DNA from 2 places in the Micromonospora sp. HM134 genome. Region 2 is predicted to be linked to the other one. Evidence: riboswitches for the same ligand, from Rfam matches in the RefSeq annotation. Region 2 holds a riboswitch; the other holds the start of a gene.

Region 1 (11,413 bases), 2.5 Mb from region 2:
TGGCGGGCACGGCGGTCACCTTCGCCAGCGGCGGCCACGCCGACCGGTCGGCCTCGCTCGACCGCCGGCCACCGGCGACCACCACCGTCACCCGGCAGAACCTGGTCGACCGGGAGACCAAGAACGGCGAACTGGGGTACGGCACCCCGCGCGCCCGGGACAGCCGACTGGGCGGGACGGTCACCTGGCTCGCCGAGGGCGGCGCGACGGTCAAGCGGGGCAAGGCGCTCTACCGGATCGACGACGAACCGGTGGTGCTGCTCTACGGCGGCCTGCCGGCGTACCGGATGCTGCGCTCCGGGGTCAGCGGCACCGACGTCAAGCAGTTCGAGCAGAACCTCGCCGCGCTCGGGCACACCGGCTTCACCGTCGACGAGGACTTCACCTCGGCGACCGCCGACGCGGTCCGGGACTGGCAGGAGGACCTTGGCCTGCCCGAGACCGGCCAGGTCGAGCCGGCCCGGATCGTCTACGCCCCCGGCGAGGTCCGGGTGGAGAGCCATGGCGTGGAGGTGGGCGACACCGTCGGCGCGGGCAAGGTGGTCCTCTCGACCACCGGCACGGCCCGGCTGGTCACCTGCACCCTCGACGTCGAGGACCAGCGGCTGGCCCGCAAGGGCGCGGAGGTGACCATCACGCTGCCCGACGGCACCCGCAGCACCGGCCGGGTCGACACGGTCGAGACGGTGGTGCAGACCTCGGCGGCGACCACCGGCAAGGACGCGGAGACCGACACCAAGATCGAGGTGACCATCACCGGGAACGACGCCAAGGCCCTGGCCGGCTACGACAAGGCGGCGGTCGACGTCGGCCTCGTCGCCTCGGAACGCGCCGACGTGCTCACCGTCCCGGTGGCGGCGCTGCTCACCCTCGCCGAGGGCGGCTACGGGCTGGAGGTGGTCGAGGAGGGCGGCACCCGGATCGTGGCGGTGCGTACCGGCCTGTTCGCCGACGGCCGGGTGGAGGTCTCCGGCGGGGCGGTCACCGAGGGGCTGACCGTGGGGATGCCCGGTGACTGAACCGGCAGGGGTCGCCCACCCCGTGGTCGAGCTGCGCGACGTGACGAAACGCTACGGCGACACGGTCGCCGCCCTCGGCGGGGTCTCGATGACCGTCGACCGGGGTGCCCTGGTGGCCATCGTCGGCCCGTCCGGATCGGGGAAGTCCACCATGCTCAACGTGATCGGCACGCTGGACCGGCCCACGTCGGGCGCGGTCCACATCGACGGGTACGACGCCGCCCGGTTGTCCGACCGGGAGCTGTCCGCGTTGCGGGCCAGCCGGATCGGCTTCGTGTTCCAGCAGTTCCACCTGGCTGCCGGCGTACCCCTGGTGGAGAACGTGGCGGACGGCCTGCTCTATGCCGGGGTGCCCCGGCGGGAGCGGCGGCGGCGGGCGGAGGCGGCGCTGCGACGGGTCGGCCTGGGGCACCGGCTGGACCACCGGCCGCACCAGCTCTCCGGCGGCGAGCGGCAGCGGGCGGCGATCGCCCGGGCGGTGGTCGGCGAACCGCCGCTGCTGCTGGCCGACGAGCCGACCGGCAACCTCGACTCCAGCTCCGGCGCCGGGGTGATGGAGCTGCTGCACGAGCTGCACGCGGCCGGCACCACCATCGTGGTGATCACCCACGACCGCGAGATCGCGGCGAGCCTGCCCCGGCAGGTGCAGATGCGCGACGGGCTGATCGTGGCGGACTCCGCCGCGCCGACCGAGGGGGTACCACGATGACCACGACACCGGTACGGCCGACCACCGGGACGCCGCGGACCGGTGCCGGGCGGCCGGAGCGGCTGCGGCCGGCCCGGCTGAGCCCACGGGACGTGCTGCGGGTCGGCGGAGTGGGGCTGCGGACCCGGCCGTTGCGGGCGTTCCTGTCCGCCCTGGGCATCGCCATCGGCATCGCGGCGATGATCAGCGTGGTCGGCATCTCCTCGTCGTCCCGGGCCGACCTGGACCGGACGCTGGCCGCCCTCGGCACCAACCTGCTCACCGTCGCGCCGGGCAGCACCCTGTTCGGCGCGGACGCCCAACTGCCGGTCGAGGCGGTCGGCATGATCAGCCGGATCGGCCCGGTACGCCAGGTGTCGGCCACCGCCCAGCTCGCCGACATGCCGGTCTACCGGTCGGACCGGATTCCGGCGGCGCAGACCGGTGGCCTCGGCACCCAGGCGGTGGAGCTGGACCTGCTCGACACCGTCGGCGGTGCGCTGGCCAGCGGGACGTGGCTCAACGAGGCCACCGCGCGGTATCCGGCCACGGTCCTCGGGTCGGTGGCCGCCGAGCGGCTCGGGCTCGGCGCGGCCGGGCCGGACATCCAGGTCTACCTGGACGGGCGGTGGTTCACCGTGATCGGCATCCTGCAACCGGTCCCGCTCGCGCCGGAACTCGACTCGTCGGCGCTGGTCGGCTGGTCGGCGGCGACCACCTACCTGGGCCTGGACGGGCACCCGACCCGGATCTACACCCGCTCGGCCGAGCAGCACGTCGAGGCCGTCCGGGCGGTGCTGGCGGCGACGGCCAACCCGGAACAGTCCAACGAGATCCAGGTGTCCCGGCCGTCGGACGCGCTCGCCGCCCGGCAGGCCACCGACGAGGCGTTCACCGGCCTGCTGCTCGGCCTGGGCGCGGTGGCGTTGCTGGTCGGCGGGGTCGGGGTGGCCAACACCATGGTCATCTCGGTGATCGAGCGGCGGGCCGAGATCGGGCTGCGGCGGTCGTTGGGCGCCACCCGGGGGCAGATCCGCACCCAGTTCCTCGCCGAGTCGCTGCTGCTGTCCGCCCTGGGCGGGCTGGGTGGGGTGCTGCTCGGCGGCCTGGTCACCGCCGGCTACGCCAGCTCACAGAGCTGGCCGACGGTGGTGCCGCTCTGGGTGGTGGCCGGCGGCATCGGGGCGACCATCGGCATCGGCGCGCTGGCCGGGCTCTACCCGGCGATCCGGGCCAGCCGGCTCGCCCCCACCGAGGCCCTCGCCACCCCGTGACCGCCCCGACCCGCCCGCCGGACGCCCCGGACGGGCGGGTCGGGCCGCGTCGGGTGGCCCGGCGGACGGTGGGGACCGTACCGTCCGCCGGGCCACGATCAGCCGGCCCGGGTCAGCGTCGGCTCACCCGGATCAGCTCCCAGCCGCCCTTCGGCACGCCGGGCGTCGGGTCGGTACGCAGGTTCATCGGGTTCGCCATCCCGAGGTAGAGCGTGGAACCGTCCACCACCATGGTGCGGACGCCCTGGTTGAGCGGGTTGCCGAAGCCGCCGGTGTCGACCGCGCGGGCCGGCCGGCCGGGCGCGTCGAACGACCACAGGTCCGCCCCGAAGGTCGGCGGGCTGGTCGCCGTGCCGGCCGGGGGCGTGGGCAGCTCACCGTCCAGCGAGATGTAGGCGAAGTCCATGGTGCCGACGTAGAGCCGGCCGCCGGCCACCGCCATCTTCCAGGCGTACAGGTTGAACGGGTCGCCGAAGCCGGAACCGCCGTAGACCGGGGTCGACCCGGTGGGTGCCGGGGCCCACGCCCCGCCGCCGTTGTTCGCGGCCGGGTCGTACGCCGGCAACGTCGACTCGCCGTAGAGGGTCTCGACCCGTTCGCGCGTACCGCCGAGGTCCTGGCCTCGGAAGACGGCGAACGCCCGCTGGGTGTTCTGCACGGTGGCCTGGAGCTGTGCCGGGCTGCGCGGCGGGTACACCGACACGTGCAGGGCGGTCGCCTGCAACGGCACGTGCATGGTGCCCCAGTAGAGCCGGCCGCCGAAGGAGGCGAGCCCACCGAGGGCGTACGCCCGGCGGACCACCGGGTCCGGCTCGTAGTCGGCGGCCGACCAGACCTGCGCCCAACTGCCGGCGTCCTCCGGGTTCAGTCCGGGCGCGCCGGCCGCCAGCGGCGGGCTCATCCAGATCCCGGCCAGGTCGGCCGGGTCGGTGCCATCACCGGCGTCGGCGCGCGCCGCCGGGACGCCGCCGGCGCGGGGTGCCTGCTCGCCGACGTCGGCGTACGACGGGCCGGCCGGGTACGCCGCCGGGAGGCCGCCGGCTGCGGCGCGCCCGGCCGCCGAGCCGTCGACGATCGCCTTGGGCCAGGTGGAGACGTAGAGCCGGCCCTGGTGTTCGGTGAGGTCGGCGACCTGGGTGGGCAGGTCGGCGACCTCGGTGAACGCGAACGGGGTGGTGCGGTCGCCGGTCCAGCGCAGCACCTTGCCCGCCTCGCCGCCGTTGGCGCCCAGTCCGACCCCGGCGTAGAGCACGCCGCCGGCCACCACCCAGTGCCGGATGTTCTCGTACACGGAGAGGTTGGTCGATCCGAGGTACCGGCCGGTGACGGTGTCGAAGGCGAACACGTTCACCCCGCCGACCACGCTCGGCCCGCCGAGCAGCACGACTCCCTGGTGGGCGGCGGCGCTGCGCAGCCCGGCGGTCGTCCTGAGCAGGTTCGCGTCGGTCGGGGAGGCGGACGTGATGTCGGCGGTGCGTTCGGTGAGCCGTTCGGCGGCCAGGTCGTAGGTGAAGACCTCGGGGGTGCGGTGGTCACCGAGGGTGGCCGGCAGGCTGGGGTTGCCCCGGGCCGGCTGGCTCTGGCCGAACTCGCAGACGTAGTCGTCGTTGAGGATCGGCTCGCGGACCTGGTAGCCCTCGGGCTTGAGGCAGAGCACGTTGGCCCCGGTGCCGAACCAGAGCCGCCGGCCGGCCTGGGCGAGCCCCCAGACGTACGACTGGTTGACCTTGGGTCGTCCCTCGGCGCAGGGCGGTCCGGGGGGATAGTCGACGCCGACCCCGGCGAAACACTCGTCGGCGGCGGCCTTGGCGAGCAGCCGTACCGATTCGGGCCGGGTGTCGGCGCTGGCCGGGGTGGCGAGAAGGGGTAGCAGAATCAGGATGCCGAATGCGGGTAGCAGTCGTGACGGCAGGGGTGGTCGACGTCGCACGGTGGTCCTTTCCGTGAATACCGGTCGAGGTGGCGTCAGCGGGGACGGGGAGCGGCCGGACCGCTCTCGACCAGGGGGGATGGATAATCGACGTGACGCACGGAATTGCCGCGCCGGCCGACCGTGTTGCATCGTCCGGTGGGAATGGAAAATTGCCGGCACGAGAATCACGGGCCGGTCGGGGTGCGGTGCGGTTGCTGATGAGTCCGGGGGTGGTTCAGCAGTTCCGGGCGTAACGTGGTGACGAGATTAACGTATTACGGCGGTCATTACTGCGATGCGGGTTGTTAAGGATTCTTGAACTGCCCGGTGGGTGGATCGGGGCGGTGGGCGGCTGCCCGGACGGGACGCCGGGCGCGCGGCGCGGGTGCCGCGAACATTGCTGATGGGTCCGGCTTTCGGGGTTTCCCGGAAATACCGCGCCAACCGGTTGCTGTCGTCCGAAGCCGGCGCGCGGACCGGGGCGGACGGTCGTGGGCGTCGGCTGCCGCCGGGGCGGTTGGCAGGGCTCCACGCCTGCCGGCGCGATCAGCGGACGTGCACGTCGGGCGGCAGTGGTGTGGCGGTGCCGCTCGGTGCGGGGGTCGGGGAGTTGCGCCGTCCGCGTCGCCGGGGGTGTGGCGGTCGGGCCGGACTGCGGTGCGGCGACGCAACCGCCGGAGGCTACGCGAATTGTGCGCATATTCATTTACCATAAACATGGCGTATGAATTTGATGACAGTTCATTCATAGTTAACAATCATTACGTTCCGTTGCCGTGCCGGCCGGCCGGGGGTCGGTCGGTGCGGGTGCGGCGGCGGGTGGATGCCGGGCGCGCGTCGGATGTCGCCGGCCGGATCGGCGTCGGCGCGACGGGCGGGCGACCCGGGCCGCGAGGGGTGGGGTATTGTCTCGCAACGGGATCTTCCCAGTAACAAAGAATTTATCGATTTAACTTCTTCGATGCCTCATCATGGTGGGACGTAATCCCTTCCATGGAGGTTCCCATGAACGTCTCTCGGCTCGGCGGGCCGACCCTGTCCCTGTACCGCATCGTCATCGGCCTGCTGTTCACGCTGCACGGCCTGTCGTCGGTCTTCGGGTTGTTCGGCGGCAACCCGATGACCGGCAAGGCTGTCCCGGTCGGCACCTGGCCGGGCTGGTGGGCCGCGCTGATCCAGCTGGTCTGCGGCGCGCTGGTGCTGGCCGGCCTCTTCACCCGGCCCGCGGCGCTGCTCGCGTCCGGCTCGATGGCGTACGCCTACTTCGTGGTGCACCAGCCGGAGGGCCTGCTGCCGCTGCGCAACGGCGGGGAGCTGTCCGCGCTGTTCTGCTGGTCGTTCCTGCTGATCGCGGTGCTCGGCCCGGGTTCCTGGGCGCTCGACACGCTGCTCACCCGCCGGCGTTCCGACGCCCCGGCGGCCCCGGTGTCCGAGCCCAGCTCGGTGCCGGTCTGACGCACTGACCCGCGTCGCCGGAGCCTCGACGAGGCGGCCCCGGCGACGCGCCCGGTCAGGGGTTGTAGGGGGCGTCGGTGTGGCTCACCTCGGTGAGCGTGCTGCCGGAGAGCTTGTAGACCGACGTGCGCTTGATGTCCAGCTCGGCCATGCCCCGGCTGGGGCTGCGGGTCAACCAGACCACGGTGGCCCGCCGCCCGGCCACGCTGACCGACACGACCGGGGTCCGGTCGCCGAGGTCGGACAGCGCCCGGAACACCGGCATACCGCCGTTGTTGCGCCACACCGCGACGGTGTAGAAGGTGCCACTGCCCCCGGAGTTGAGCGAGACCACGCCGACCGCGTCGTCCGCGCCGTCGCCGTCGAGGTCGCCGATGCCGCAGGGCTTCTGGAGCGTCACGGTCGCGCCGTCCTCGCCCGACCACTGCCCCTCGGTCAGTGGCAGGTAGTCCGGGTAGCCGTTGTAGGGCGTCTTGCTGCTGCCGAGCTTCGCGCCCGCCAGATGGGCACAGGTCAGCGGGGCCTTGACCACCGGTGCCGGGGCGGTGGTGGTGGCCGCCGGGGCGGTGCTGGGGGCGATCTTCTTCTGCGGGGTCGGCTCGGCGCTGGTGGGCGTCGGCTCGGGCGTGGCCGCGTTCAGCACCGACGCGGTGGAGGGCCCGGTGGACGGGCCGACCGTGGGCGCCGCCCCGTCCGTCGTGCCCTGCTCACCCCCGCACGCGGTGAGCAGGCAGACCAGGGCGAGGCTGGTGAGGCTCAACGGGATCCGTCGCATGGCCGGGGGGTCCTCTCTCGACATCAGGTGACCCGCACCGTACTGATCGATGGCAATACCGGTCATCGGCTCCATGGCCGGCCCGGGCCGGCCTGTCGGAGCGCGGTCAGGGGCCGACCGGGGGGCCGGCGTACGGCTTTCTCCGCCCGGTGCGTACGGGCGTGTTGAGCTGGTAACTTCCCCGAAACATCGGTGCCGGCCGGGGTGCCCGGCCGGTGCCCGGCAGCGGGATGGCTCACACCGTGGGAAGCCGGCTGGGCGATGGCCGCGAAGCTGCCTAGACTCGGCCTCACAACTGCATACCTCATCCAGAGGGGCTGAGGGATACGGCCCGACGACGCCCCGGCAACCACCCCGCGCTCATCGCTGAGCTTCCGGCGGGGCAGGTGCCAATTCCGTCCCCGCCGCAGGGTGCGATGCGGGGAAAGATGAGAGGAATCGACATGACGTCGACGCTCGCCGCCCCCGGTATCGACACCGCCGCCAGCCCCGCCCGCGCCCTGGTCTGCCGCGCCTGCTCCGCGCGCTACCCGCTCGCCGCGCAGCACGCCTGTTACGAGTGTTTCGGCCCTCTGGAGGTCGACTACGACGCCGCCGTGCTGGCGCGCGTCACCCGGGAGCAGATCGAGGCCGGCCCGCAGAACATCTGGCGGTACGCCGCCCTCCTGCCCGCCGGCCAGGACCCGGCCACCCGGGTCACCCTCGACCCGGGGCTGACCCCGCTGGTGGCGGCGCCCAACCTCGCCGCCGAGCTGGGCATCAGCGCGCCGCTGTGGGTCAAGGACGACAGCGCCAACCCGACCCACTCGTTCAAGGACCGGGTGGTCTCGGTGGCGCTCACCGCCGCGAAGGCGCTCGGCTTCCAGCGGTTCGCCTGCGCCTCGACCGGCAACCTGGCCAACTCGGTGGCCGCCCACGCGGCCCGTGCCGGCGCGCCCTCGGTGGTCTTCATCCCGGGCGACCTGGAGCAGGGCAAGGTGATCACCACCGCCGTCTACGGCGGCGACCTGGTCGCCATCGACGGCTCGTACGACGACGTGAACCGGCTCTGCGGCGAGCTGGTGGAGACCGACGAGTTCGAGGACACCGCCTTCGTCAACGTCAACGTCCGGCCCTACTACGCCGAGGGCTCCAAGACCCTCGGGTACGAGGTGGCCGAGCAGCTCGGCTGGCGGATCCCGGCCCAGGTGGTCATCCCGATGGCCTCCGGCGAACTGCTCACCAAGATCGACAAGGCGTTCACCGAGCTGGTCGAGATCGGCCTGGTCGAGGCCCCGGCCGGCGGCTGGACGGTGTTCGGCGCCCAGTCGGCCGGTTGCAACCCGATCGCCGCCGCCCTGCACGCCGACACCGACACCATCACCCCGGTCCGGCCGACCGGCATCGCCAAGTCCCTCAACATCGGCGACCCCGCCGCCGGCCTGTACGCCCTGGAGGCCGTGCGGCGTACCGGCGGCTGGATGGAGTACGTCGACGACGACGAGATCCGCGCCGGCATCCGGCTGCTGGCCCGTACCACCGGCGTCTTCGCCGAGACGGCCGGCGGGGTGACCGTGGCGGTGCTGCGCAAGCTGGTCGAGTCCGGCCGGCTCGACCCGACCGCCGAGACGGTCGTCTTCAACACCGGCGAGGGCCTGAAGACCATCGACGCGGTCGCCGGCCAGGTCGGCCCCACCCACCGGATCAAGCCGTCCCTGCGCGCCGCCCGCGACGCCGGCCTCCTCTCCTGACCCCTCCTGCGCGCCACCCGCTGCCCGCCGCGCGTCGTTCCCCGCCACCGCCCCGATGATCGACTCACCGGGGCGCGCGTTGCGGTGTCTGCGCGTCGGGACACCGCCTCTTCGGCCCCGTTGTGTCGATCGTGGCGCAGGGCGGTCCGAGTGGATCTCTGGGTGACCGGGTTTTCGCGGTGAGTGGTGAAAACCCACCGGGAAGGACTTGACGGCAGGAACCGGGCGGCGGAAGATGCTCCGTGCGGGAGGGCTTTCGCCGGAGACTTTTCAAGTTCTTACGACCCAACGCCGGAGGCGTTGTGCGAACGTCCCTCCCGACCAACGTGAATCGGGGGCCAGCGGAAATCCGCTGGCCCCCGATGTCGTACACGGGAAAGACTCGCGGCGTGGCCCTGGACATCGCGACGATCGACCGGACCGATCAGCCCACCCTCGACGCGGCCTACCGGATCGCCGCCGCGGTCGAGGCGACGGAATCCCCCGACCTGCCGCCGCTGTGCCGGCGACGGTTCGAGGCACCGCTGTGGCACCCGATGCCCGGCATCGACACCCGGTGGTCGGTGGCCCGGCTCGACGGGGTGCCCGTCGGTTGGGTCCGGGTCAACCTGCACCTGCTGGACAACACCGAGAACGCCAGCATCGAGCTGGCGGTGGACCCGGCGTACCGGCGGCGCGGGGTGGGACGGGCGTTGTTCGCCCACGCCCGGCGGCTGCTCCGGGAGGCCGGCTGCAAGCGGGTGGTCGGCTCCGCCGTGACCCCGCTGCCGGACGAGCCGGCCGGGGCGACACCGGTGGGGGTGGGGCGGGAGTTTCCCGGGGCCGCCTTCGCGGCGGCGCTCGGCGCGCGGCCGGCGCTCGTCGACGTCCGTCGCCGGCTCGACGTCACCGCGCTCGACCGGGACCGGCTGGCGGCGCTGCGGGCCGGGGCGCGGTCGGCCGCCGCCGGCTACCGCACGGTCCGCTGGCACGGCCACCCGCCGCCGGAACACCTCGCCGACCTCGCCTACCTGGAGGGTCGGCTGCTGGCCGACGCGCCCCTGGGTGACCTGGAGTGGGAACCCGAGCGGATGGACGCCGAGCGTCTCCAGGGTATGGAGCGGGCGCTGGACGCGCGGGGCGTCCGCCGGTACAGCGTCGCCGCCGTGCACGGGGCGTCCGGCCGGCTGGTCGGGTGGAGCGTGCTCAGCCTGGCCGCGAACACCACCCGGCACGCCTGGCAGCAGATCACCATCGTCGACCCGGCCCACCGGGGGCACCGGCTCGGCCTGCTCTGCAAGGCCGAGAACCTCGAACACACCCTGGCGTACGAGCCGGAGCTGAGCGCGGTCGACACCTACAACGCGGCGGCGAACAGCCACATGATCGCGATCAACGAGCAGCTCGGGTTCCGGCCGGTGGCCGGGTCCACGGAGTGGCAGTCGACCATCTGATCTGTGACACGCCCCTACTGATCTGGCCGCCATCTGTTGCATGATGGCGGGCATGACGGAGACCCCGCACCCGCTGTACGACAGGCACGCCGACACCCTCCACCGGGCGCTGACCGCGATCACCGAGCGGGGGTACTGGTCCGCGTATCCCGAATCGCCCAGCCCCCGGGTGTACGGCGAGACCGCCGCCGCCGACGGCAAGGCCGCCTTCGAGGCGTACCTCGGTGGTGACTTCCCGCTCGACCAGCCCGGCGCGGGCGACCGGGTCGCCACCGAGACGAGCCCGTTCGGGGTGGCCCTGGACGTGCGCTACCCGCACCCGGGCGCGGACGAGGTGGTCGCCGCCGCCTCCGCCGCCCTGCCGGCCTGGCGCGACGCCGGCCCGCAGACCCGGGCGGGGGTGTGCCTGGAGATCCTCGCCCGGCTGCACAAGCACATCTTCGAGCTGGCCAACGCGGTGCAGTTCACCAGCGGGCAGGCGTTCGTGATGGCGTTCCAGGCCGGTGGCGCGCACGCGCTGGACCGGGCCCTGGAGGCGGTCGCCTACGCGTACGCGGAGATGACCCGCCACCCCGGGACCGCCGGCTGGGAGAAGGCCGCCGGCAAGGGCGACCCGCTGCGGATGACCAAGACGTTCCACGTGGTGCCGCGCGGGGTGGCCCTGGTCATCGGCTGCAACACCTTCCCGACCTGGAACTCGTACCCCGGGCTGTTCGCCTCGCTGGTCACCGGCAACCCGGTGGTGGTCAAGCCGCACCCCCGCGCGGTGCTGCCGCTGGCGATCACCGTGAAGTACGCCCGGGAGGTGCTCGCCGAGGCCGGCTTCGCCCCCGACCTGGTGCTGCTCGCCCCCGAGGCCCCCGGCGAGAAGCTGGCCTCGACCCTGGCCCTGCACCCTGCCGTGAAGATCGTCGACTTCACCGGCTCCACCGGGTACGGCGACTGGTTGGAGGCCAACGCCCGGCAGGCCACGGTCTACACCGAGAAGGCCGGCCTGAACACCGTCGTGATCGACTCCACCGACGACTTCGCCGGGATGTGCCGCAACCTCGGCTTCACGCTGACCCTCTACAGCGGGCAGATGTGCACCACCTCGCAGAACATCCTGATCCCCGCCGCCGGCATCG
Region 2 (11,413 bases):
TTCCCGGCGGGCGTCCCTCGCGCTACGGCGGGGGACGCGTGGTGGCGGCAGCGGTGTCGACCTTCGGCCACGGCGTCTGGTCCGGCTCGCCGGGCCGCCCCGAGGCACGACATCCGCACCTTACCCGCCGCCGGAGTGAACCGCCCGGCGTACCCGCTGGCGTCGTGGCCGCCGCGACCGGGGTGATCAGATCAGATAGGCCGGCGGCACCGCGTCGGTGAGCCACACGCCGTTGGCGCTGCGGTAGAAGGCGTGCCCGTCGCGGGCCATGGCCGCCGCGTCGACGGTCAGCACCACCACCGCGCCACCCCGGCGGGCCCCGACCCGCCGGGCCGTCGCCACGTCCGACGACAGGTGTACGTGGTGCCGACCGCCCCGGTGCAGCCCGGTGGCCCGGATCGAGCCGAGCGCGGTGGCCCCGGTGCCGTGGAAGAGCCGGGGCGGCGGCGGGGCGGCGGTCAACCCCAGGTCGACCGGGTACGAGTGGCCCTGGTTGGCCCGGATGCGCTCGACCCCGTCGGCGTCCCGGATCACCGCGAAGCGCTGCTTGTCGTTGCCGGTGACCACGGAGTCGAGGTCGGCCCGGTCGATCCGCAGGGCTGCCAGCAGGTCGACGACGGACACCCAGCCCCCCGGATCGGGGGTGAGGCCGAACCGGGCCGGTTGGTGCCGCAGCGCCAGCGAGATCCGCTTGCTGACCCGCACCAGCGTCTGGTGATCCATGTCGAGCATTGTCGGGTGGGCGGCGGGGACGCTCCACCGGTTATCCCGACCCGCCCGCCAGGGGGTCGCCGGGGCGGGCGGGTCGGGGGTCAGCGGACGGCGCGGATCGCCTCGGCCAGGCTGGTGGGACGGCGTCCGAGCAGCTTCTCCAGGTGCTCCACGGGCACGTACAGCGCACCCCGGGCGATGCCCCGGTCGGCGTCGGCCAGGGTGGCGGCGTACGGCTCGGGCAGCCCGGCCGAGACGAGCAGGTCGGTGTACGCCGGCACCGGCAGGTCGGTGTAGCGGACGTCCTGTCCACTCTGCCGGGACACCTCGGCGGCCAGCTCGGTCATGGTGAACGCCTCGCCGCCCAGCTCGTAGACCTGACCGGCGTGTCCCTCGGTGGTGAGCACCTCGGCGGCGGCCTCGGCGTAGTCGGCCCGGGTGGCGGCGCTGACCCGGCCGTCGCCGGCCGACCCGGCGACCCCGTGGGCCAGGTAGCTGGCCAGCTGACCGGTGTAGTTCTCCAGGTACCAGCTGTTGCGCAGCAGCACGTACGGCAGTCCGGAGGCGCGCAGTTCCTCCTCGGTGGCCCGGTGTTCGGCGGCCAGCAGCAGGTCGGAGGTGTCGGCGTGGGCGATGCTGGTGTAGACGACCAGACCGACGCCGGCCTGCCGGGCGGCCTCGATCACGTTGTGGTGCTGGGGCACCCGCTGGCCGACCTCGCTGCCGGAGACGAACATCAGCTTCTCGGCGTCGGTGAGGGCGGCGCGCAGCGAGTCGGGGTCGGTGTAGTCGGCCGCCCGGACCTCGACACCACGGTCGGCGAGGTCGGCGAGCCGGTCCACGGTGCGGCCGAGGGCCACGATCTGCCCGGCGGGTACGCCCCGGCGCAGCAGGGATTCGACGATCAGGCGGCCCAGGTGGCCGGTGGCCCCGGTGACGACGACGGACATGGCGCTCTCCTTCGGGTGGCGTGCTCTTGTCGTACGGGCCAACACGCAGGTGGGAGCCGATACTTCCCGACGGAGAGTAGGCACCTTGAAGTTTGTGACACACTGATGGAGAGTAAAGGGATGCGACCTGACCCGTTCCAGCGCGACTGCGGCAGCCGGCAGGTCATCGACCGGATCGGCGACCGGTGGAGCGTGCTGGTCGTGCTCACCCTCGCCGACGGCGAGCGGCGCTACGGCGAACTGGCCGGGCACATCGACGGGATCAGCCAGAAGATGCTCACCCAGACCCTGCGCGGGCTGGAGCGCGACGGCCTGGTCACCCGCACCGTGCACGCCAGCGTCCCGCCCCGGGTCGACTACGCCCTCACCGACCTGGGCCGCAGCCTGCTCGACCTGGTCTCCGGCCTGGAAGCCTGGGCCACCACCCACCTGGCCGAGGTGCAGGCGGCCCGGGTCCGCTACGACGCCGGGGTCCTACGCCGCCCGCCGGCCACCACGCGGCCCACCCGCCGGTAAGGGGCGGACGTGAGGGCCGTCATAACGGGTGGACGACCGGCCGGTCGCTGCTGCTAGATTTCGGGCAGGTCATGAGCGCCAGCGTCAAGCCCCGGCTCGCTGGCCGGCAACCCTCCGCCACGGTGGGGTGCTCCGGGTGAGGACCAGGCACCGGTGAACGGCCCGGTGCAAGCGTGGCCTGGTCACCCAGGTCGACACCGATCAGGGAGGACCCCGTGTCGCACCACCCACCCGCCCCACCCGGCGACGGCGTGACCCGCACGCCCCGGCCCGGCGTACGGTCCGTCGGCGTTCGGCTGGTCAGACGCCGGCACGTCGACCTCATGCGGGTGCACAGCGACTCCTGTCGCCCCCGCTAGTCGACTCCCTTTCCCGTAACACCTCCAGCGGGGTGCCCGGTGGGCATCCCGTCGGCGGCGCGCGTCCGCCGCCCGATCCCATTCCGGAGAAACCCGTGCGATTCCTTCCTGCCCTGCCCACACCTCGACCGACCCGTGCCCTCCTGACCCGGGTCGCCGCGCTCGGCGTCGCCGCCCTGCTCGCCGGCACCGCGCTGACCGCCTGCGGCGGTGACTCCGAGCCGGCCGACAACCCGTACGGCCTGCTCCAGCCGGGGGTGCTGCGCGCCGGCACGCTCACCGACGCCCCACCGAACGTCTACCTCAAGGACGGCAGGTTCACCGGCTTCGACAACGACCTGCTCGTCGCCGTCGCCGACCGGGTCGGGTTGAAGGTCGAGTTCGTCGGCACCGACTTCTCGGCGCTGCTCTCCCAGGTCAACAACCGCAAGTTCGACGTCGGCAGTTCCTCGATCACCGTCACCGAGGCCCGCCGCAAGACCGTCGACTTCGGCAACGGGTACGACTTCGGCTACTTCGGCCTCGACGTGCCGGCCGGCTCCCCGCTCACCGGCTTCGACCAGCTCGCCGGCAAGCGGGTGGTGGTCGTGCAGGGCACCGTGCAGGACGACTACGCCACCTCGCGCAAGCTCGACCCGGTGCGGGTGCCCGACTACAACGGGGCGATCAACCAGCTCAAGGCCGGCACCGCCGACGCCTGGATCGCCCCGGCCGAGATCGGCGAGAAATCGGCCGCCGACAGCAACGGCAAGATCACGGTGGCGGCCACGGAACTGAGCCCCGCCCCCACCGCGTACGCCGTCGCCAGGGGCAACGACGCGCTGCGCGAGGCGCTGAACAAGGGCCTCGACGAGGTCATCGCCGACGGCACCTGGACCCGGCTCCAGCAGCAGTACTACCCGGGGCGGCCGATCCCGGCCGGCTTCACCCCCGGCAGCGGCGACGTCACCGCCCCGGGCGCGGCGACGCCGTCGGCGTCGGCCACCTCCTGACGGTACGACCAGACCAGCGAGCGGGGCGGTAGGAGAAACACGATGGATCCGTTGAGCACCCTGTGGGAGACCTTCTTCGACGGGGACTCCATGCGCGAGGCACTGCCCGAGATGCTGACCGTCGGGCTGCCCAACACGCTGATCCTGGCGGTCTCCGCCGCCCTGCTCGGCTCGGTGCTGGGCATGGCGCTGGCCGTGGCGGGCATCTCCCGTACCCGATGGTTGCGGTGGCCGGCCCGGGTCTACACCGACGTGTTCCGGGGCCTGCCGGCCGCCGCCACCATCCTGCTGATCGGTGTCGGCCTGGCCCCGCTCGGCATGCAGGTGTGGGGCCCCAACCCGTACCCGCTGGGCATCCTCGCGCTGTCGCTGATCGCCGCCGCGTACATCGGGGAGATCTTCCGCTCCGGCATCCAGAGCGTGGAGGCGGCGCAACTGGAGGGGGCCCGCGCGCTCGGGTTCTCCTGGGCTGAGGCGATGCGCCTGGTCATCGTCCCGCAGGGGGTACGCCGGGTGCTGCCGGCCTGGGTGAACCAGCTGATCGCGCTGATCAAGGACTCCAGCCTGGTCTACTTCCTCGGCCTGCTGGCCAGCCAGCGGGAACTGTTCCGGATCGGGCAGGACTACGCGGCCAACACCGGCAACCAGTCGGCGCTGCTGCTGGCCGGCCTGTGCTACCTGCTGCTGACCGTGCCGCTGACGCACGCGGTCAACGCCATCGACCGCCGGCTGCGCCGGGGCCGGGCGGTCACCGTCGACCCCGACGACGACGGTGGGCTGGCCCTGGCCGGCGGGACCGCCCTGCCGCAACCGCGTTCCGACCGGGAGGACCCCCGATGACCGCCGGCACCGTGACCACCACCCCGGTCAGCCTCGCCGTCCGCGACGTGCACCTGGCCTTCGGGGCGAACCGGGTGCTGCGCGGCGTCGACCTGGACGTCGCCCGGGGCGCGACGGCCTGCGTCATCGGCCCGTCCGGCTCCGGCAAGTCCACCCTGCTGCGCACCGTCAACCGGCTGATCGAACCGGACGCCGGTGACGTCCTGCTCGACGGGCGCAGCGTGCTGCGCGACGACCCGGACGCCCTGCGGCAACGCGTCGGCATGGTCTTCCAGCAGTTCAACCTGTTCCCGCACATGACCGTGCTGCGCAACATCACCCTGGCGTTGCGCCGCCTCAAGAAGCTGCCGGAGGAGGAGGCGGTCGCGCTGGCCCGGACCCAGTTGGCGCTGGTCGGCCTCGCCGCCAAGGCCGACTCCCGGCCCGCCCACCTCTCCGGCGGGCAGCAGCAGCGGGTCGCCATCGCCCGTGCGCTGGCCCTGCAACCCCAGGTGATGCTCTTCGACGAGGCCACCTCGGCGCTGGACCCGGAACTGGTCAAGGGGGTGCTCGGGGTGATGGCCGACCTTGCCGCCGGGGGCATGACGATGGTGGTGGTCACCCACGAGATGGGCTTCGCCCGCTCGGTCGCCGACACCGTCGCGTTCATGGACCACGGCGTCGTGTTGGAGGCCGGCGCACCGGAGGCGGTCTTCGAGACGCCGCAGCACCCCCGGCTGCGCCGCTTCCTGTCCCAGGTGCTGTGAGCACGCCGGCCGGCGACCGGAGCACCCGCTCCGGTCGCCGGCTCGGATCAGGGGGTGGTGAACAGCGCCATCCCGGTGGGAGCGGAGCGGGTCCCCATGTAGATCTGGGGGTTGCCAAAGCGGTCGAGGGAGGCGCTGAACTTCACCGTCATCGAGTACGAGCGCGAGCACGGGAAGCCCACCCGTGGCGTGCAGGTGCTGGCTGCGATCTTGCCGGTCCAGTACCTGGTCGACGAGCCGATCGAGTCGGTCGGGATCGACACCCCGTCGATGAAGAATCCGAGATTCTTGCCCGTCGAGTTGACCTGTGCGGTGCCGACGGAGGCGGCCCAGGCTGACGGGGCCTGATTGCTGCACGCGGTGAAGTGGAAGTCCACCTGGCCGTAACGCACGTTCGAGATGCCGGAACCCGGATAGACCGAAAAGGTCGGAGAGGTGCACGCAGCCTGCGCCACCGCCGGGGCCACCACTACCGCCGCCGCAACCGCAGGAACGATAGCGAGCATTCGGGCCACGCGACGCCTGGACATCAGTTTTCCGTTCATGGTGACTTCCTCCGCCACTATTCGTGGACGCCATCGCCGGTTTGCGGTCGTACGCCCGCCAGCCGGCCGGTGGCGTCAAGTCCGATGGACACCAAAGGTCTATCGGTACGGCAGTCGTGGAATCTACGGCGCGATCGGACGCACACTCTGTGTGTGCCCAGGAGCAGCAGAGTCCGGTCAAACCCTTGGCTCGAAACGCCGGACGCGGGGCGGGTACGGCGATAACCGCCCGCACCAGCGCCAATCGGGCAGGATTGGCGCGGCTGGCGGGGTCGGACACGGTCCCGGTGCACCCCGCCGCGCTTGACAGGGCGCAGGCGCCCGGGTTGCATGGGGTGCACGAACGACCAGAAATGGAACTGGCGTACGTGACACATCGCGTTCACACGGGGGTTAGCGCGTGAAATTCGAATATCTTCGCAACCTGGACAAATTGTTCTCCCACCGTTGGGAGGCACTCGTTATCCTCTGCCTCGCGGATCAGCCCGCACGATTCAGCGAATTAGCGCGCGCCACTGTCGAAAAGGCCGGGGTCCGACTGCCGGACGGGAACATCACCCGCTCCCTGGACCGGCTGCGACGAAAAGGCTTGGTGGGTGTACGGGAGGACGATCGGCACCGGGCCTACGAACTGACCGGCAGCGGCCAACGGCGGGCATCCGAACTGAGGTTCTTGTTGGAGGCGCTGGAGGACCGCGAACACGACGATCGGGTCGGCACAACTCCGCGTTGATCTCGCCCTACGGATCGGGCCCCCGACGGCAACACCGTCAGGGGCCCGCGACGGCTACGCCGTCAGGTCATGTCGTCGTAGCGGCGGTCGATCGGTTTGGGCGGCGCCACCGGCTCGGAGGCGTGCACCGGCTCGGACAACTCCAGCTCCGGCGTGGCCACCACCGGATCGTCGTCCAACTCCAGCGGCGACACCTCGTCGTCGCTCAGCCCCGCGTAGGAGCCGTCGCGCCGCTTCCTGCGCCGGTCGTTGACGAAGGCCACCCCGACCGCGACGAAGTACAGCAGGGACAGCGAGAGGGCCAGCAGGGTCATGCCGAACGGGCCCGGGTCCGGAGTGGCGATCGCGGCGAAGGCGAAGCAGATGAAGATGACCGCCCGCCACCAGCTCAGCAGGCGCTTCGCGCTCGCCACACCGGTGAAGTTGAGCATCAACAGGATCAGCGGGAACTCGAACGCCACCCCGAACAACAGGATCATGTTCGTGACGAACGAGATGTAGCGGGTCACCTCGAGCTGGGTCGACAGCCCGGTGACACCGGACTCCATCAGGAACGCGAGACCCTTGTCCACCACCAGGTAGGCCAGGACCGCCCCGGCGGCGAACAGCGGCGCCGCGATCGACACGAAGACGTACGCCCACTTGCGTTCGTGCCGGTGCAGACCGGGCGCGATGAACGCCCACAGCTGGTAGAGCCAGACCGGCGCGCCGACGATCAGGCCGATCCAGAGTGCCAGCTTCAGCTTGAGGATGAAGCCGTCCGCCGGTGACAACTGGAGGAACTGCTGGCACTCCCCCGACGCGTCGAGGGCACCGGGCAGCTGGCAGTACGGCTCCTTGAGCAGATCGAACGCGGGCTGTGCGAGCCAGAAACCCACGATCAGACCCACCACGATCGCCAGCGAGGCGCGGAACAGCCGGTTGCGCAGCTCGCGGACATGCTCCATGAGCGTCATGGAACCGTCGGAGGCCCGTTCGAAGGTGCTGGGGCCGCGTTTACGGAGCGCGAAGGCCACGGTGATCGGGCCCTTCGGTCAGTTGTCGCGGACGCGCTGCACCGGGTCGACCGGCGGGGCGACCGGCTGCTGCGGAGCCTGCGGCGGGGCGTACTGCTGCTGGGGCTGCGGCGCGTACGGCTGCTGCTGCACGGGCTGCTGCTGGGGCGGCAGCGGCTGGTAGCCGGCCTGCGCGTCGGCCTTCTCGGCCAGGTCGCGGTCGTCGTCGGCCAGGCTCTTGGTCTCCGCCTTGATGATCCGCAACGAACGGCCGAGCGAGCGGGCCGCGTCGGGGAGCCGCTTCGCGCCGAACAGCAGGATCAGCACGACCACGAGTACGGCGATGTGCCACGGCTTGAGGGCACCCATGGGAAGCTCCAGTCGCTCTGTGTCGAAGGGTGTGTCGGAGCCCATCGTACGTGCGTGACGGGCTGCTGCCACCCGCCGGGCCACCGCTGATGCGGCCCGGCCGGTGAAGTCTTGACCACCTGCGAGCGTCCCGTCAACCACCTGGACGGGTGCAGAGCTGCGTGAAACGGACTCCGGACGGGCACCGGGCGGGCGGCCCACCGACCGCCGTCGATCACTTGCCGCGCTTGGCCTTGATCAGTTCGAGCCGCTGCTGGGTCGTCTCGGTCTGCCGCTGGAGCGCTTCGGCCCGCTCCTGCAACGCCTCGGCGCTGTGCCGCAGCGTCTCGGCGTCGGCCTGGCGACGCTGCAACGCCACCGCCGCCCGGCGTAGCCGGGGCAGTCGCACCAGCACCGGACGGACCGCCAGGGCCAACACGACAAGCGCGAACAGCAGCACCGCCAGAACGATCCACTTCACCACGGCGGTCAGCCTACCGGGACGTCACCGCGCCCGCCGGGCCGGCCGAGGCCGCCGGGCGTCGCGTACGCCTCCAACGCGGCGGTGGCCTGGGCGCGTACCTGGGTGGCCAGCTCGACCGGGGCGAGGACGGTGACGTCCGGGCCGAGCCCGAGCACGAAGCGGCGGGCCCAGTCGAGATCGGTCACCCGCAGCGACACCAGCCAGTGGTCGCCGTCGACCTCGACCCGCTCACACGGGTAGTACTCGGTGATCCACCGCTCCCCCCGGCCGATCCGCAGGGTGATCAGCGGCAGGTCCGGTGACGGCTGGAACACCCCCTGCCGCAGGTCGTGCGGGCGGGCCTGCGGCGGCACGACGGCCGGCTCGTCCAGCTCGACGACCGCGTCGATCCGGTCGGCCCGGAACAACCGGACCGCCTCGGCGCGGCGGCACCACGCCTCGACGTACGCCCGGCCGTCGACCATGAGCATCCGCAGCGGGTCGATGACGCGGTCGGTGCTCTCGTCCCGGGCGGCGGTGTAGTAGGTGATCCGCAGCGCCCGCCGCCGCTCGACCGCGGCCCGCAGTTCCTGCACCCGCTGGCTCTCGCCGGGCAGCCGGACGGCCACCGGGGCGCCGACCAGGTCACCGGCCGCGTTCTCGATCTTGGCCAGGGCCCGCTCGACGGCCTCCCGGTTGGCCACCCCGGGCGTCTCGGCGAGCATCCGCAGCGCCACCACCAGGGCCAGCGCCTCGTCCGGGGTGAGCCGCAGCGGCCGGTCGATGCCGGCGTCGTAGGTGATGGTCACCCGGTCACCGTCGAAGGCCATGTCGATCAGGTCACCCGGGCCGTAACCGGGCAGCCCGCAGACCCAGAGCAGCTCCAGGTCCTCGCGCAGCTGCCGTTCGGTGACGCCCAGGTCGCCGGCCGCCTCGGCGATCTCGATGCCCGGCCGGGCCAGCAGGTAGGGCACCAGGTTCAGCAGCCGGGCCAGCCGGTCGGCGGAGGTGCGCGCGGCGGGGCGGGTCACCGGGCACCCCCGGCCACGGCCAGCTCGTCGTGCCGGGCGGCGATCTCCTTGAGCCGTTGGATCACCGCGTCACGTACCTCGGGTGGGTCCAGGACCCGGACGTCCGGGCCGTAGCCGACGAGCTGGCCGGCCAGCGACTCCGGATCGGCGTAGGGCAGCACCAGCCGGTCGCCGTCGGGGCCGGGCACGCTCTGCACCGCCCACCGGCGCAGCCCGGCGGCCCGCCCGGGGGCGGCCAGCACGGTCGCCCGGCCGGTCCGCTCGACCGGCCCGGACCAGGTGGCCACGTGCGAGATCAGGTCGACGCCGGCCGGTGGCTCGTAGCCGCCGGGGGCACCGGTGACCCGGACCGCGCCGGTCACCCGGGACAGCCGGAAGCAGCGGGTCGCCGCCCGGTCCCGGTCGTGGCCCACGACGTACCAGCGGCCCCGCCAGCAGACCACGCCCCACGGCTGCAACCGGCGGCGGGTCGGCGCGTCCCGGTCGGGCACCCGGTAGTCGAAGGTGACCTCGCGGCGGTCCCGGGCGGCGGCGGTGAGCGGGGCGAACGACGGGTCGACGGTGACCATCGGCTCCAGCCCCAGGGTGGCCTGCGGGTCGACGTCGACGCCGGCCGCGCGCAGCTTGGCCAGCCCCGAGGAGGCGGCGGCGGCCAGCCCGGCGTGCTGCCACAGCCGGGCGGCGATGCCCACTGCGGCGGCCTCGTCCGGTTCGAGCGGGATATCGGGCAGGGCGTACTCCCGGTGGGCGATCCGGTAACCGGGTTCGGCGTCGAACACGCTGGCCGTCCCGGTCTCCAGCGGCACCCCCAGCTCGCGCAGTTCCGCCTTGTCCCGCTCGAACTTGCGCTGGAACGCCTCGTGTTCCCGGGCGTCGTCCGGATCGTGCTCGTAGCCGGGCACGGTCGCGGCGATCTGCGCGGCGGTCAGGAACCGCCTGGTGGACAGCAGACAGATCACCAGGTTGACCAGGCGTTCGGTACGACTCCGCGACACGGGGTGAACGCTAGCAGCCCGGGCGGGATACCCGTGCACCCGCGCGGGGTGTGGCGTGACGGACAGCCCGCCGCCCAGCGGGGGCGGCCCGGCGGACTTACGGTGACCGCATGGCGGAGGCCGAAGTCAAGAGCGAGAGCGTCGGCACGGTCGTGGTGGCGGGGGCGGCGAACCTCGCCATCGCGGTGGCGAAACTGGTCGCCGGGATCATCTCCGGCTCGGCGGCGATGCTCTCCGAGGCGGCCCACTCGGTCGCCGACACCACCACCGAGGTGCTGCTCTACCTGGCGCTGCGCCGGGGTGCCCGGCCCGCCGACGTCCGGCACCCGTTCGGGTACGGCAAGGAGAGCTACGTCTGGGCGTTCCTGGCCGCGCTGTTCACCTTCGTGGCCGGTGCCGGCTTCGCGATCACCCACGGGGTGACCACCATCCTGGTGCACGAGCACAGCGGCGACTACCTGATCTCGTACGTGGTGCTGGCGGTCTCCTTCGCCATCGAGTCGGTGTCGCTTACCCGCGCGGTACGCCAGGTGCGCGGCGAGTCCCGCCGCTGGGGGACCACCCCGCGCCGGTTCCTGCGGCTGACCGCCGACACCACCGTCAAGGCGGTGTTCCTGGAGGACAGCGCCGCCCTGATCGGCCTGCTCATCGCCGGGGTCGGGCTGGGCCTGTCGCAGTGGACCGGCGACGAGCTGTTCGACGGCATCGCCTCGATCCTGATCGGCCTGCTGCTGCTCGTGGTCGCCGCCATCCTGGCCAAGAGCAACATTTCGCTGCTGGTCGGCCGGGCGGTGCCCGAGCGGCTGCACCACGAGATCGAACGCGAGCTGGCCGACCTGCCGACGGTGGACCGGGTCGACACCCTGCTGACCATGCAGCTCGGCCCGGACGACATCCTGGTGGCCGCCAAGGTCGACTTCCGGGACGAGGCGACCGGGGCCGACATCGAGGCCGCCGCCGACGAGGCCGAACGGCGGCTCACCGACCGCTACCCGGAGATCGGGTACGTCTTCCTCGACCCCACCCGGTCGCTGCCCGGCGCGGCCGGCCGCCACGCCCGGCGTACCCAGGAGGAGCCCGGCCCGGTGGGCGACGCCCCGCTCGGCACGGCGTACCCCGGCCCGGTCGCCGACGCGCGCCCGACCGGTGGGCCGTCCGATCAGGAGGCCGACGGGCGGGACTGACCGGC

Evidence for each region. A riboswitch is a leader RNA that binds a small molecule or an ion and turns the genes downstream of it on or off. The one in region 2 is predicted to bind S-adenosylmethionine.
Region 1: linked by a shared signal. The riboswitch ahead of thrC (threonine synthase) and the one ahead of FJK98_RS18825 (ABC transporter substrate-binding protein) in region 2 are both predicted to bind S-adenosylmethionine.

Annotation. Positions count from the first base shown of each region.
Region 1 covers NZ_CP041061.1:6,875,925-6,887,337, reverse strand. The annotation lists gene FJK98_RS29965 (peptidoglycan-binding protein) at 1-1,019, shown strand, start outside; gene FJK98_RS29960 (ABC transporter ATP-binding protein) at 1,042-1,728, shown strand; gene FJK98_RS29955 (ABC transporter permease) at 1,725-2,981, shown strand; gene FJK98_RS29950 (hypothetical protein) at 3,094-4,911, opposite strand; gene FJK98_RS29945 (DoxX family protein) at 5,899-6,348, shown strand; gene FJK98_RS29940 (hypothetical protein) at 6,404-7,147, opposite strand; SAM riboswitch class I at 7,425-7,558, shown strand; gene thrC (threonine synthase) at 7,567-8,853, shown strand; gene FJK98_RS29930 (GNAT family N-acetyltransferase) at 9,243-10,286, shown strand; gene paaN (phenylacetic acid degradation protein PaaN) at 10,339-11,413, shown strand, end outside.
Region 2 covers NZ_CP041061.1:4,400,319-4,411,731, forward strand. The annotation lists gene FJK98_RS18810 (RNA 2'-phosphotransferase) at 187-723, opposite strand; gene FJK98_RS18815 (SDR family oxidoreductase) at 813-1,661, opposite strand; gene FJK98_RS18820 (helix-turn-helix domain-containing protein) at 1,782-2,177, shown strand; SAM riboswitch class IV at 2,245-2,357, shown strand; gene FJK98_RS18825 (ABC transporter substrate-binding protein) at 2,632-3,528, shown strand; gene FJK98_RS18830 (amino acid ABC transporter permease) at 3,571-4,368, shown strand; gene FJK98_RS18835 (amino acid ABC transporter ATP-binding protein) at 4,365-5,114, shown strand; gene FJK98_RS18840 (hypothetical protein) at 5,162-5,659, opposite strand; gene FJK98_RS18845 (hypothetical protein) at 6,060-6,392, shown strand; gene tatC (twin-arginine translocase subunit TatC) at 6,455-7,408, opposite strand; gene tatA (Sec-independent protein translocase subunit TatA) at 7,427-7,756, opposite strand; gene FJK98_RS18860 (hypothetical protein) at 7,971-8,216, opposite strand; gene FJK98_RS18865 (YafY family protein) at 8,225-9,229, opposite strand; gene FJK98_RS18870 (YafY family protein) at 9,226-10,224, opposite strand; gene FJK98_RS18875 (cation diffusion facilitator family transporter) at 10,335-11,408, shown strand.